2 regions of the Phyllobacterium sp. CL33Tsu genome follow, and region 1 is predicted to be linked to the other one. Evidence: predicted binding sites of a transcription regulator. Region 1 holds the regulator's gene; the other holds the start of a gene.
What was found. The regulator LexA, encoded in region 1, represses DNA repair genes until DNA is damaged. The targets are predictions, from matches to a motif close to TGTTCNNNNTGTGTTCNG.
Positions count from the first base shown of each region.

Region 1 (3,373 bases):
ATTCACCATCAATATCCCAGCCGGGGACTATGACGGCACCAACGGCGTCCCAACCGGCATCAAGGTCGCGAACGACAAGGATCTTGAGCCCAACGAAACGATTCTCCTCACCATCAAGCCGAATAGCGCCGCGTACACGCTCGCAAGTACGACGTCGTGCGGTGGCAAATCGACGACCACCACGACGTACACAATACTGGATGACGACGCACGGCTAACCCTCAAGAAGGAACTGACCGCGAATCGTGGCAATCCAGCCGATCAGTTTGTTTTAATGATCGCAGACGCCAGCAAAGTCGTGCAAGTGACCACCACTACGACGGGCGCGGGTTCTGCCGCTGAGGGTATCGCACAACTAACCAACGTTGCAGTGGGTTCGAAGTATACCTTTTCTGAATCCGCGCCAAACAAATCGTCTGCGGAGTATCTTCCAGAATACTCTTGCACAAACGCAACTGGCGGCTCCACCGAAGGTCTTCCTTCTGGGAAAAGAACTAGTTTCGATCTCACTCCTGTAGCGGGCGACGACATTACCTGCATCTTCAAGAATACGCCGTATCGTTACGCCATGACGGTGGCGAAGACCATCACAAGTGGCGATCTCTACTCGAATGTTGGAGATAAGATTAACTACAGTTACACGATTACCAATTCCGGCAACGTTGCGATTACAGATACGATAAATATTAATGACGACAAAATCAGTAGCGTCACCTGTCCTTCCCTTCCGGTCGGCGGACTTTTACCAAACGCGTCGATCGCATGCTCGGCGTCCTACACGGTCGTTCAGGCCGATCTCGACGCCAACAAGGTAACCAATACCGCAGCCGCCGCTACCAGCAAGTTCTCATCTCCAAAAGTGTCGGCCACGGCTTATCGTCTTCCTGTCATGGGCTTGGACATAAAGATCACACCCAATCCCTATTCGGCCGTCGGCGAGAAGATCGTCTATAAATACACCGTCACCAATACCGGCAATGGGACGATCACCAAACCCATTGTGGTCACGGACGACAGATATACGGTAAAATGCGATCCGCTGCCGCCCGGCGGGTTGCCGGCAAAGGCCACGCTGACCTGTACCGCCGAATATACGATCAAACAGGACGACCTCGACACCGGCAAGATCGTCAATACGGCGACGGCCAGCAGCGAAGGCGTTCCTCCCTCTATTCCGGTATGCTTACCGTCCGATCACAAATGACCGGCTGAACGCCCTCTTCAAATATACGTGGCTTTATGATCTTCCGGGCGAGGATCAGGTCAGCGCGGTGACCGGCGACGAATACGGGCCAGCACAGCGCAGCAACATTCTTTCCGCCGATTTCACCTACGATCTCGTTCCCTGGCTGTCCGTCGGCGCGAAATACGGCTTCCGCTACGGTCAAGTGCGCGAGCGGCTTCAGGACGATCTCGACGCATTCTCCGATTGGCAGACTTCCTCAGCGCATCTCGGCATTGTTCGAACCGATTTTCACATCGTCAAGAAATGGGACGCCTTGCTGGAAGGGCGGGTTATGCACATGGCCGAGGCGGATACGACAGATCTTGGCGTGCTCACCGCCGTTTATCGCCACGTCGGTGACAACTTCAAGGTCGGCGTCGGCTATAATTTCGGGAATTTCTCCGACGATCTGCGCGACCTGACGCTCAACGACCGCGGTGTGTTCTTCAACGTCGTCGGCAAGTACTGACGCATCGGCGTTGTTCATCGCGCATGTGCCGGCAACGGGCCAGATGCGCTATTTGGATATCGGCGCACTCCTTCTACACGACATATTAATACTTGTGGAACACAACTGGAACAGATAGTGTTTGTTCTGGTTTTGTTTTTCCGATTCCGTTTCGAAGGATCGCCGATGCTCACGCGTAAACAACACGAACTTCTGCTCTTTATCCATGAGCGTCTTAAGGAAACCGGCATCCCTCCATCCTTCGACGAGATGAAGGATGCATTGGACCTTGCGTCCAAATCAGGGATACATCGGCTGATAACAGCGCTCGAGGAACGAGGTTTCATTCGACGGCTTGCTAACCGTGCGCGGGCGCTGGAAGTCCTGCGCCTGCCGGATTCAATTGCGCCTGGTCTCAATGCGCAAAAGAAATTTTCGCCAAGCGTGATCGAGGGCAGCCTCGGCCGCAATGTCGCCCCCCCCCGCCCGCAGCCACGCGCTTCGGATGACGACGGTGCGCCGACGATCGTCAACATACCCGTCATGGGCCGGATCGCGGCCGGTGTACCAATCTCCGCCATCCAGAATCAGACGCATATGATTGGCCTGCCGCCGGACATGATCGGCAGCGGGGAGCATTATGCGCTGGAGGTCAAGGGCGATTCCATGATCGAGGCGGGCATCTTCGACGGCGACACGGTCGTCATTCGGCGCGGCGACACCGCCAATCCCGGTGAAATCGTGGTTGCGCTTGTCGATGACGAAGAGGCAACCTTGAAGCGCTTTCGGCGCAAAGGGGCATCGATTGCTCTCGAGGCCGCCAATCCGGCCTATGAGACGCGCATATTCGGGCCGGATCGGGTGCGCGTGCAGGGCAAGCTGGTCGGTTTGATCCGCCGTTACTGACGTATCGGGTTTTCCTGATCGTCTGCCGGTGGCTTGGTCTTTGCGGCACGCCGCTGCGGTTTTTGCTCCGCAAGATTACGGGCGGTGCGGGAGAAGACCCGATAGGCGTTCCAGGGGCGCTGCGGGGAGCCTACTGCGTAGATAATGTTTGCAGACTGGAGGCGTGCCTGCAGTTGTTCTACAGCAAATGCAGCCGCATCAAGGCCGGACGGTGGATCGACCTTGTTGTCGCCGAACTTGATTTCTGCGGAACCGCGTAGCGCCAGGTCCTGCGCCGTAATTACAAGAACGTCCCCCGGCTCGCAGGTTGCTGTGGGACCGGTAAAGGCAAGGACGACGATATCGCCCTCGGCACAAGCCGTTGATTTTTTGGTCGGATCGTCCGTATAGGCGACGATCAGGCCGCCGGCTTCCCTCGCCAGGCACACGCCGTCGGCGCACTCAAATTGTCCATCGGCCGGCGATGCGCCATTCTTTGCCGGCGTGAGCACTCGAATTGCGCCGTACCCCTGCTGCCAGTTATCGAGGGTGAACCGGCTTGCCGTGGCACGGTTCACCGTCAGCGTGTCATCGGGGGCGCTCAAGGCGACGAGCCTGCCCTCTTCAGCAATCACTATATCCGGCGGACGTGCAGAGCGGAGCGGCACTATGGCCAATGCCATTACTGCAAATCCAACGAGCCGCAGCCGCGTTGTCAGCAACATGAGCAGGACCAGTCCCGCGGTCATCAAAAGCAGGCTCGTTTGCGGCATTGATCCGAAATTGCCGCTTGGCGAATGCGCGCTGACCATCTT
Region 1 is NZ_FORJ01000003.1:242,308-245,680, reverse strand. Features, by position in the region: gene BM074_RS13860 (DUF7507 domain-containing protein) at 1-1,204, shown strand, start outside; gene BM074_RS13855 (hypothetical protein) at 1,272-1,694, shown strand; gene lexA (transcriptional repressor LexA) at 1,860-2,579, shown strand; gene BM074_RS13845 (ComEC/Rec2 family competence protein) at 2,573-3,373, opposite strand, start outside.

Region 2 (3,373 bases), on a different contig from region 1:
CCTTGATGCCTGCAAGGTGCGCGGCAAGCATGGTGGCTGCAACCGTCGTGCCGCCAGTGCAACCTTCGGCAAGTGCAAAGGCAAGGTCGGCGCGCGACAGCTTCATGGCGCCTTTCACCTGCGCGAGCGCTTCACGTTCATTGGCGGAGAGCCCGATCTTGAGCCGGCCGTCGACAATGGCAATCGTCGCTGGAACAGCGCCTTCTTCCGCAATGATGGCCTCGACATCCGCGGCCATGCGGCTGTTGTCGGGATAGGGCATGCCATGAGTGATGATTGTGCTTTCCAGCGCGACAACCGGCTTGCCCGCATCAAGTGCCTGCTTGACCTCGGGGGCAATATCGGTAAAGGGATTGAGGGTCATGTCGGCTCCTTTGATCAACGCAGCAGGGTCGCATCGGGTATCAAGGAAAGCGCTGCGTCGAATTCCTCGGGGGTAAAGATCGGGCTGGCGGAATGTGTCTTCAATGTCAGCATCGACGCGGTCATACCTTGACGGACTGCCTCGTGAAACGCGACACCTTGCATCAGCCCGGCAATCGTTCCGCCGGCAAGCGCGTCACCTGCGCCGGTCACATCAGCAATCCCGTCGACGCCAGGCGGTTCGAGTGTATAGGCTAGATCGTTATGGTAGGCGAGGGTGGGACCGGCGCCATTGCTGATGACGGCGACTTGAAGGCCCGCCGCGCGCAACGCTGCGCAGATTTCCTTTAGCTCCGCCGATTGGCCAAGGCCTGTCAGGGCCAATGCTTCACGGCGGTTCATGAAAAGGCAGTTGAGATTGCCAAGGATCGTGCGCAGGCGCACCGCCTTTGCCGGGGATATCGCCAGGGCATAGATCGGCCGATGTTCCGCAAGGCCCGCAAGCCTTTCCAGCGCATCGGCCGGAAGGTTGGCATCACAAAATATGGCGTCGGCCGCTGCCACGGCATCGCGCACCTTCCGCCGGCGCAGTTGCCGGGGGAGCGCGACTTCATAAAGCGCCATGTCGGCGATTGCGGCGACGACATCGCCATGTTCGTCGAGGATTGCCGTATAGCTCGGCGTCGCCCGATCCATGAAGACGACGGAGCTATCGATGATGCCGGCTGACTCGATCGCTGCGCTAATCGTCTCGCCGATACGGTCGCCGCCGCGTATGGACAGGAGTTCAGCTGCGATGCCGCGCTGCATCGCCAGCCTTAACGCATTGAAGACACCGCCGCCCGGCTCTTCGCGCATGATACCGGGGTTTGAAGCGCCGGGCACAAACGGTACGGTGCTTTGGCCGCGCCGGTCGAGATGGGCGCCGCCAACAGCAAAGAGCAGCGGTTTGTTGCCTGACGTCATGGGTGATTGCTTGTCCGATTTAAAACCACGGATTGAAGGGCTGGCGTTGCGCTACTTCTCTAAAGTGTCAGTCGGACAGGCGCAATAATCCGGCCGATTCGATTTTCGCAACTTCGGTTTGTCCGGCAACGCCTGGAAACAGCGGAAAGCTTGCCTGACAGCATGTCGCGCCCCTACAAGAACATTTTACGAACATTTTAAAGTTACGCATTTATTTCAATCACTTATGTCTATTGCAAAATGAGAACAAAACAGATACAAATAAGTTCATCAGAAGCGACATCCGGACTTCATGCACAACACAGGGGTAGTGTAACATGGCTCAAAATTCATTGCGGTTGGTTGAGGGTAATTCGGTGGATAAAACGAAAGCGCTGGATGCGGCATTGTCCCAGATCGAGAGGGCCTTTGGAAAGGGCTCGATCATGCGGCTTGGCCGCAACGAGCAGGTTGTGGAGATCGAAACGGTTCCGACCGGCTCGCTGTCGCTCGATATTGCCCTTGGCGTCGGCGGATTGCCGAAAGGCCGCATCGTCGAAATTTACGGGCCTGAAAGCTCAGGCAAGACCACGCTTGCCCTGCATACGATCGCCGAAGCCCAGAAGAAGGGCGGCATTTGCGCCTTTGTCGACGCCGAGCACGCGCTCGACCCCGTATATGCCCGCAAGCTTGGCGTTGATCTTGAGAACCTTCTGATCTCGCAGCCGGATACGGGCGAGCAGGCGCTTGAAATTACCGATACGCTGGTGCGATCCGGCGCCATCGACGTTCTCGTCGTCGATTCCGTTGCGGCGCTGACGCCGCGGGCGGAAATCGAGGGCGAGATGGGCGATTCCCTGCCGGGTCTGCAGGCCCGTCTGATGAGCCAGGCGCTGCGCAAGCTTACCGCATCGATTTCCCGTTCCAATTGCATGGTCATCTTCATCAACCAGATCCGCATGAAAATCGGTGTGATGTTTGGTTCGCCAGAAACGACGACGGGCGGCAATGCGCTGAAGTTCTATGCATCTGTTCGCCTCGATATCCGCCGCATCGGATCGCTGAAAGAGCGCGACGAGGTCGTTGGCAATCAAACCCGCGTCAAGGTCGTCAAGAACAAGCTGGCGCCGCCCTTCAAGCAGGTCGAGTTCGACATCATGTATGGCGAGGGCGTCTCCAAGACGGGCGAGTTGGTCGATCTTGGCGTCAAGGCCGGCATTGTCGAAAAATCTGGTTCATGGTTCTCCTATAATTCGCAGCGCCTCGGCCAGGGCCGCGACAACGCGAAACTGTTCCTGAAGGAGAATCCGGAAATAGCCAATGAGATCGAACTGGCGTTGCGTCAGAATGCCGGTCTCATTGCCGAGCAGATGCTCGACAAGAATGTTGGGGAAGTAGAGGATGACGAACCCGACGCCGCCGAAGGCTGAGCCGCCTCCAGAATTGACTGAGGATTTGAGACCCGCGGCCGGTGACGGCTGCGGGTCTTGGCATTTTGCCGTCGCCAATTCCCTGGCCGGTCGCGCTTTGGCTTGGCCAATTCCCTGGCCGGTCGCACCTCGCGGCAATAGGGATTTTCTGGACAGCACGCAGCCCTGTCGCTACAAGCGTTTCGTTCCGCTCCTTCGCACAGAATGGGGCTAATTCCATTTGGATATAAGAAGTCAGAAGGCAAGCAGCATGAGTGGCGTCAACGAGATCCGGTCGACATTTCTGAACTATTTCAAGAAGAACGGCCATGAGATCGTGGCGTCGAGCCCGCTCGTGCCGCGCAATGACCCGACGCTGATGTTCACCAATGCGGGCATGGTGCAGTTCAAGAATGTTTTCACCGGCATCGAGCACCGTCCCTATAATCGGGCGACGACATCGCAGAAATGCGTGCGCGCCGGCGGCAAGCACAATGACCTCGACAATGTCGGCTATACGGCGCGTCACCATACCTTCTTTGAAATGCTCGGCAATTTTTCCTTTGGCGATTACTTTAAGGAAGAGGCGATCTCGCTTGCGTGGAACCTTATCACCAGGGAGTTCGGGCTTCCAAAGGACAAGCTGACGGTAACCG
Region 2 is NZ_FORJ01000002.1:270,906-274,278, reverse strand. Features, by position in the region: gene BM074_RS10955 (pseudouridine-5'-phosphate glycosidase) at 1-364, opposite strand, end outside; gene BM074_RS10950 (carbohydrate kinase family protein) at 379-1,329, opposite strand; gene recA (recombinase RecA) at 1,647-2,738, shown strand; gene alaS (alanine--tRNA ligase) at 2,989-3,373, shown strand, end outside.
Region 2: a site for LexA is predicted at 1,507-1,524, ahead of recA (recombinase RecA). Genes of this name have one in related genera too.